2 regions of the Streptomyces nodosus genome follow, and region 2 is predicted to be linked to the other one. Evidence: riboswitches for the same ligand, from Rfam matches in the RefSeq annotation. Region 2 holds a riboswitch; the other holds the start of a gene.
The links. A riboswitch is a leader RNA that binds a small molecule or an ion and turns the genes downstream of it on or off. The one in region 2 is predicted to bind fluoride.
Positions count from the first base shown of each region.

Region 1 (4,172 bases), 310 kb from region 2:
GTGGCCCTTGGTGAGCCGGCCGGCCTCCAGGACCAGGCTGCCCAGGCGCGGGCCCGGAGGGATCTGGATCTCCTCGAAGTCCAGCTTCCGCCGCTCGGCGGCCTCGGCCGCCAGGTCCTCGTAGCGCTGCACCCGTGCCTTGGACCTGGCCTGACGGCCCTTGGCGCCGGAGCGCACCCAGGCCAGCTCCTCCGCCAGCCGCTTCTGCCGTTTGGCGTCCTTGCGGCCCTCCACCCGCAGCCGGGCCGCCTTGGTCGCCAGATAGGTGGAGTAGTTGCCCTCGTAGGCATAGGCGTGCCCGCGGTCGATCTCCAGGATCCGCCGGGCGACATGGTCCAGGAAGTACCGGTCGTGGGTGACCGCGACCACCGTGCCGGGGTAGTCGGCCAGATGCTGTTCCAGCCAGGCCACGGACTCGGCGTCCAGGTGGTTGGTGGGCTCGTCCAGCAGCAGGAGGTCCGGCTGGGACAGCAGCAGCCGGCACAGGGCGACCCGTCGTCGTTCGCCGCCCGAGAGTTCCGTCACGGGGGTGTCGGGCGGCGGGCAGCGCAGGGCGTCCATGGCCTGTTCCAGGCGGGAGTCCAGGTCCCAGGCTTCGGCGTGGTCCAGGGTCTCCTGCAGCGAGCCGAGTTCGTCCAGCAGTTCCTGCGTCTGCTCGCCGTCGCCGTCACCGAGACGCGCGGTGACCTCCGCGTAGCGGCGCAGCATGCTCCGGATCTCCGCGGCGCCCTGTTCGACATTGCCCTGGACACTGGTCGAGTCGTCGAGCCGGGGCTCCTGCTCCAGGATCCCGATGCCGATGCCGGGCGCTGGGAAGGCGTCCCCTTCGGTCGGCCGCTCCAGCCCCGCCATGATCCGCAGGACGGTGGACTTGCCCATGCCGTTGGGACCCACCACGCCGATCTTGGCGCCGGGCAGGAGGGCGAGGGTGACATCGTCGAGGACGGTCTTGTCGCCGTGGGCCATACGGGCCTTGCGCATCGTGTACACGTACATCCGCGGTGCCTCCACAGCCGGGCCGCCGGACAGCGGCTGTCGCTCCCAGAGGCCATCAGCACGGGATGTGCGGTCGAGGGCGAGCCTCATCGCCCACTCCCCTCCAGGGTGCTCCTCAGGAGCCGGTCCCGCCAGCGGTTCCGGCGCCGCTTTGGTGCGCCCCGCACGGCCAGCAACAGAGGTACGGCGACCAGCTGCAGCACGACCGAGAAGATCACCAGGCCGATCGCGGAGCGGTCGTAGAGCGCCCCCAGCGCAAGGCTGCCGGCGAACCAGCACACCCCGAAACCGGTGTCGAACAAGCCGAAGGCCGAGGCCCGGCGGTCGGCGGCGACCATGCCGGTGACCGCGGCCTTCACGATGGACTCCTGGGCGGCCGCGCCCAGACCCCACAGCAGCACACCGACGACCGCGAGGCGGACGCCGCCGAGGAAGACCAGCGGCGGGAAGCACGCGGTGAGCAGGGTCGCGCCCGCCACCGTCCTCAGGCCCCACCGGTCGAAGAGACGGCCGAGCAGCAGCGCCGCGACCGCCTCGCCGGCCATGGCCACCGCGTACAGCACCGGGATCCAGGCCTCGGGCATCACCCGGTCCCTGCCGAAGTGGTAGGCGATCAGCGGGTAGTCCGCGTAGGCAGCCGCGATCAGCCCCATGGCCGCCAGATAGATCCAGAAGGCCCGCGATGTGCCCCGGGGGCCGGGGACGCTCTGCTCGACGTCCAGATCCGCGGGCCGGGGACAGGTGTGCCGGGCTCTCGCCAGCACCAGCAGCGTGAGGACGGCCGGGACGGCGAGCACGGCGAAACCCCCTCGGTAGCCGCCGTGCAGGGACAGCACTCCGGCCACGACCAGCGGCCCGGCCGTCGCCCCGGCCGCGTCCAGCGCCTCCCGTACGCCGTACACGCGGCCGCGCCCCAGCTCGGCGGTGGCGTGGGCGAGCATCGCGTCCCGCGCCGGGTTGCGCAGCGCACGGCCGCTGCGTTCGGCGATCATCAGCAGGGCCGCGACCGGCCAGTTCCCGGCCAGTGCCAGCAGCGGCACCACGACCATCTGCACGGTGTAGCCGACGGCCGTGATCAGCCAGTAGCGGCCGGTGCGGTCCGCGAGCCGGCCGAAGACGAACCGCAGGGCGTAGCCGAGGAGTTCACCGCCGCCGGCGACCGTCGCGACGATCAGCCCGCCGGCGCCGAGGGAGCCGAGGAAGGGGCCTGTGATGCCGCGGGCGCCTTCGTGGGCCATGTCGGAGAACAGGCTGACGACGCCGATGAGCAGGACGAACCGCGCTGCCGTGCCGCCGGCCGGGGCAGCGGGCCACCGCCCTGCCGCGGGCCCTTCGCCGTGCTCCTTGCCGCCCACCGGACCGGCACCGTCCGGGTCAGTCCACCGGGCGCGGTGCGCGGGCGGGTTCTTCGACGACTTCTTCGACGACGTCGCGGTACAAGGACCGCACCTCCCGGCTCGGGGAAACGGCCTGTGGACGGGCCTATCGGCGACCGTCCGGCAGCAGAGGCCATCAGCACGGGATGTGCGGTCGAGGGCGAGCCTCATCGCCCACCTCCATGGTGCTCCGCGCCCCCCTGGTTCCGCCATCCGTGCGAGTTCCGCCATCCGTGCACATGGCGGCGGTGCCGGTTGCCGGGGCGCCGGAGAACGCGCGGGCAGGTCCGTCGTGCACGCCGCTCGTGTACGCCGCGCCCCGGGAGGGATCGTCGGATCACACTGGAGGTGCCGATGGGTCTCCGGCCGGGCCGGGGCAGCGAGCGGTGTATGCGGAGAGTGATGTGATGACCGAGGCTGTACAGGGCCGCATCGGCCGGCGGACCGCGTCCAGGACGCCCCGGCGCGGTGCGACGGCCCGGTGCCCATGTGCTCCGGGATCGGGGCCGGGGCGATGAACCACGCACGCTCCGGGGCCGGTCCCGATCTCTCCGGGGGACCCTCGAGGCTGCGCCTGCTGGCCGACATCAGCGTCGCCCTGGCCGGCAGCCTGGATCTCGACGCCGAGGACGCCCTGCGCCGGATGTCCCAGCGCCTGGTGCCGCAGTTCGCCGACGCCTGTGTGGTGGACCTCCTGGACGGGGACCGGGTGCGGCGCATCGCGGTCACGCACCGCGACCCGGACCGCGCCGTCCGCGCGCTGGCCGAGGGGCCGATGCCCGGGCTCGGGGACTCGGCCGACCCGCTGTCCCGGGTCCTGCGCGGTGCGGGTCCCATGACTCTCGAGGACCCGGCGCGCTCGCGGGAGCCGGGATCACTGGGTGCCGTCCAGCGGCGTCTGTACCGTGTGCTGGACGCCGGATGCGTTCTCGTGGTCCCGTTGCGGGCCCGCAGCGAGACCCTGGGGGCGCTCACCCTGATCCGCTCCCCCGGGGCGCCCTTCGAGGAGGAGGACCGGCAACTTGCCGCCGACCTCGGCCGCCGTGCCGGGCTGGCGGTGGAGAACGCCCGGCTGTACGCCTTCCAGCGCAACACCGCCGAACAGCTCCAGCGCTCCCTGCTGCCGAACCTGCGCGGCCTCCCGGGCCTCCAGTTGGCCGCCCGGTACGCCCCGGCCCGGGCGGGGGCCGAGGTCGGCGGGGACTGGTACGACGCCTTCGCGCTGCCCGACGGGTCGACCATGCTGGTGATCGGCGATGTCATGGGCCACGACCTCACGGCGGCGGTCCGCATGGGGCAGCTGCGCAACATGCTGCGGGCCCTGGCCTACGACAGCGGGGATCCCCCTGCCGGGGTGATGTGCCGGCTGGACCGCGTCATGCAGGGCATGACCTCCGTCGAGCTGGTGACGGCCGTCATCGCCCAGCTCCACGCCCCGACGGACGCCGGGCGCCCACTGTCCTGGACCAACGCCGGACACCCGCCGCCCCTGCTCATGCTGCCGGACGGCACCACCCGGCTGCTGGAGGACGGACACGCCCCGATCCTCGGTCTGGACCCGTGTCCCGCCAGGACGGACGCGAGGATCGTCGTGGAGCCCGGCGCCACCGTGCTGCTGTACACCGACGGGCTGATCGAGCGCCCCGGCGAGGACATCGGCCGTGGTCTGACCCGGCTGCGCCAGCATGCGGGCGCCCTGGCCTCCTCACCCCTGGACTCCTTCTGCGACAGCCTGCTGGTCCGGCTGCAGACCGGCTACCACGACGATGTCGCCGTGCTCGCCCTCAGGAACACCGACCC
Region 1 is NZ_CP023747.1:788,965-793,136, forward strand. It holds gene ettA (energy-dependent translational throttle protein EttA) at 1-996, opposite strand, end outside; fluoride riboswitch at 1,036-1,099, opposite strand; gene CP978_RS03550 (MFS transporter) at 1,083-2,351, opposite strand; fluoride riboswitch at 2,493-2,556, opposite strand; gene CP978_RS03555 (PP2C family protein-serine/threonine phosphatase) at 2,887-4,172, shown strand, end outside.
Region 1: it holds a riboswitch for fluoride, as region 2 does, so the genes downstream of both, CP978_RS03550 (MFS transporter) here and CP978_RS04890 (inorganic diphosphatase) in region 2, are expected to answer to the same signal.

Region 2 (4,172 bases):
TGGGGCGTGATCACCCGCAACACGATCGGCTCCCCCGTCGCGGCCCTGAGGAACGGCCCGTTCGGTTCGTTCGGCGTCACGGGCCCCTCCGCCAGACCGCCGTTCGGCACGGGCAGCCTGGGGATCGAGGTGGCGGACAACGCCACCACCCTCGCTCCCCCCAGCGAGAGCGTCGACTTCGGCAATGAGGTCGACTTCTTCGGCGATCGGGTGCTCGGTCTGCAGCAGGTCGGGTTCCATGTGTTCCAGACCAACGAGAACATCACCTACGGCGGTCCGGAAAACATGCCGAACATCAGGTTCGAGATCGACCCGAATGTGGCTGCTCATCCGACCGACCACTACACCTCGATGGTGTGGGTGCCGGACGCCGCCCCGGTGACGGACCGCTGGAGCCCCTACATCGACGCCACCCGGACCGGCTTCTGGTTCCTCTCGGGCGGCGAGACCGCCTGCACCCAGGCCGCCCGCTGCACCTTCGCCCAGCTGAAGGCCTCGCTCAACGACGGCGGCCCGCAGCCGGTCATCTTCAGCGCCGCCGTGAGCAAGGGCCGCGACCACATGTGGATCGGCGCCGTCGACGGTCTGCGGATCAACCAGAACATCTACGACTTCGAGGCCGACGGCGTGAAGACGCGTCGCATCCGCTGACGTCGGCGAGCATCGTTCTCCGAGTCTCCGTTCCTCGGCCGAGGGTGGTCGCCCGTGCCCCCAGCGGGTCGATCGGGCGGGCAGACCACTCCCGGCCGTCGGCGGAGTCCCCGGTCGCACGGAACCCGGCGAGAAGCGTGGCAGAGGTCGTCCCCGAGCGTGCGCTCGTCACCCGTCCCTCCGGGATCGAACACCACACAGGGGAAGCCGCCATGCAGTGCGATGCTCTCGGGATCTATCTCAACGACCATCTGGCCGGTTCCACCGCCGGACAGCTCCTCTCGCACCGCCTGGCCGAGCACCACCGTTCCTCGCCCTACGGAGGCGAACTGCGCCGGGTGGCCGACGGGATCGCGGAGGACCGGCGGACGCTTCTCGGCCTGATGGACGCCCTCGGCGTCCCCGCACGCCACCACAAGGTGTACGCCGGACGCCTCGCCGTCACCGCCCGCCTGCTCAAACTCAATGGGCGCGTGATCCGGAGGCCGGGCCTGAGCACGGTCATCGAACTGGAGACGCTGCGGCTCGGGATCGAGGGCAAGACGCTGCTGTGGCGGACGCTGCGGGAGGTGGCCCAGGACAGGGCGGAACTGGACGAGGCCCGGCTCGAGGAGCTGCTGCACCGGGCCCATGAGCAGGCCGATGTGGTCGAGTCGCTGCGCCGGCGCACGGCCTCGGCGGTCTTCCACCGGCCGCGGCGACGGACCCCCTCCGGGTAGGACCGTCGCTCCGCAGCGCCCCTCCCCTGCCGGGTTGTCTCCGGGCCGGCCGAGAGGACAATGGAGGGGGTGGCGATGAGGCTCGCCGCAACCGCACGACCGGAGCACCGACCGTGCTGATGGCCTCTCCCTGACGAACGGCTCATGGGAGGTGTCGGCGATGGAGGTCACGGTGGCGGTGACGGCGACGGCCGGTTCGCCGTTCGCCCCGCAGGACGGATCGGACGGGTACGACCTGGTGAGCGTCGGATCGATCCGGGTGACCGGATACCCGGTCGGCGCGGGCCGGGTGGACGACACCCTCACCGACGACGGTGAGCCGACCGCCGTTCTGCTCTTGATGGAGGAGCCCGCGCTGCCGGGACAGTCCGTCCGGGCTCGTCCGGTCGCCCTGGTCCATGCCCTGGTGGACGGGAGCCCACGGGCCGAGGTGCTGTGCGTACCCGCGCACGACCCGAACTTCGCCGCCTTCACCGCCCCGGGCGCGCTGCCCGCCTGGCACGCCGACGCGGACACCTTGGCCACCGTCCTGCACCGGCTCGACCCCGGTCATCACTGGCGGGTGACGGGCTGCGAGGGCCCGACTGCCGCCGAGTCGTTCCTGGCGGAGGCCCGGCACAGCTATGAGCGTCTCACCGGCTGCCTGGAGTGACCGGCGCCCACCGCCCTCGCCCTGATCGACCAGGTCTGCCCGACCGCCGCAGGCGTGCCCGCGTGATCGCCCCGTGGACCGCCCCCTCTGCCTGACCCGTCGGCCTTCCTCCGGCTCCTTCGGCCGACGAGCAGGGTCGTCGGGCCGACGGCTCCCGCTCGGACGCCGACCCTCGGCGCCAGGAGCGTCACTGAATCGTCCTAGTATCGGATCGTTTCCGTGGACGATCGTGAAAGAGAGCCGTATGACAGCCACGCCTTCCCGCCTCCAGGACGGCATCGACCGGGCCCACGGCTCCCGCCCGACCGCACGAAGCATCATGAACGCCGGATCCACGGTTCCGGCAGCGGTGGGCACATCGCTGCTGGACGACTTCTCCCTCGAGATGACGGCCAAGGACATAGCGGGACTCGAGGAGGCCCACCCCACGATCCCTCCGGGCACCCGTATCAACATCACCTTCCTCGGCAACGAGGATCTGCCGATGCGCCTGGCCGCCGCCCGCGCGGTCAAGCGGCTCGGCTTCGTACCCGTACCGCACATCTCCGCCCGGCGCCTGAAGTCCCGGGGCGAGCTGGAGCAGTTCCTGGCCGGGCTGAAGGCCGACGGCACCGCGGAGAACGTGTTCGTCGTCGGCGGCGACCCCGCCCGCGCCGAGGGACCGTACGAGGACGCGCTGGCCGTCATCCGCACCGGACTGCTGCGGCACCACGGGGTGCGTCATGCCGGGATCAGCGGCTACCCGGAGGGCCACCCGGCCATCACGGGCCCCGTGCTGTGGTCCGCACTGACGGACAAGCACGCGGCGCTGGGGAAAGAGCTGTTGGCCGGTGACGTCATCACACAGTTCGGCTTCGACGTCGACCCCGTGCTCGCCTGGGTGGAGGAGACCCGCGCGCGAGGCATGGACCTGCCGATCCGTATCGGGGTGCCCGGGCCGGCCGGGGTCAGGCGGCTCACGACGTACGCGGCCCGCTTCGGCGTCGGCACCAGTGCCGCCATCGCCCGGAAGTACGGATTCTCCCTCACCAACCTGATGGGTACGGCCGGCCCCGACCGGTTTCTGCGCGCCCTGGCCGATGGCTACGACGCCGGGCGCCACGGTGTGGTGAAGGTGCACTTCTACACGTTCGGCGGGCTGGGGGCCACCTCGGAATGGATCGCCCGGTTCCGGCAGGAGGGTTGAGACGGCATCCGCCCGGGAGGGCCCGGCGCGCCCCGGAGGAGCCGGGGCGCCGGACCGCCACGCCGTGCGGTCGGCTGGCCGCCGGGGCCGACCGGGTGCTCAGAGGCGGGGGTCCACCAGGATCTTGACGGCCGTCTCGTTGTGGTGGATCAGGGTCTCGAAGCCGTCGCTGACGAGGTCGTCCAGGCCGATGGTCCTGGTGATGAACGGCGCCAGGTCGACGCGGCCCTCCTGCACCAGCTTGATGGTCCCCGGGTGGGAGTTGACGTAGGCGATCGTGCCGCGCAGGTCGACCTCCTTGAGGACGAGCTTCTGCATGTCGATGGACGCCGGCTTGCCCCAGATGGAGATGACCGTGATGACACCGCCCGGCTTCACGGCGTCGAACAGGGTGTCGAGGACGACATTGACGGAGGTGGCCTCGAACGCGACGTCCGCGCCCTTGCCGCCGGTCAGACGCCGGACCTCTGCGGCGACATCGGTGACGGAGGGGTCGATGACATGGTCGGCGACCTTGGTGTCCAGGGCCTTCTGCCGGCGCAGCGAGCTGAGTTCGGAGACCGCGACCTCGACGCCCATCGCCTTGAGCACCGCGCAGGTGAGCAGTCCGATGGGGCCGGCGCCGCCGACGAGGGCGAAGTCGCCGGCCTTCGCTCCCGAGCGCTGGAACGCGTGATAGCCCACCGACAGCGGCTCGATGAGGGCCGCCTGGTCCAGCGGGACGTCCCCGACCGGGTGCACCCAACGGCGCTCGACGACGATCTTCTCCGCGAGACCGCCGCCGCGGCCGCCCAGCCCGATGAAGTTCATGTCGGGTGAGAGATGGTAGGTCGGGTTGTTCTCGCCGGTGTCGACCTCGGGGCGCAGGATGTAGGGCTCGACGACGACGCGGTCACCCGGCTTCAGGTCCTCGACGCCCTCGCCCACCGCGTACACGACACCGGACATCTCGTGGCCCAGCGTC
Region 2 is NZ_CP023747.1:1,094,088-1,098,259, forward strand. It holds gene CP978_RS04880 (hypothetical protein) at 1-651, shown strand, start outside; gene CP978_RS04885 (hypothetical protein) at 789-1,370, shown strand; fluoride riboswitch at 1,433-1,506, shown strand; gene CP978_RS04890 (inorganic diphosphatase) at 1,531-2,022, shown strand; gene CP978_RS04895 (methylenetetrahydrofolate reductase) at 2,342-3,208, shown strand; gene CP978_RS04900 (2,3-butanediol dehydrogenase) at 3,308-4,172, opposite strand, start outside.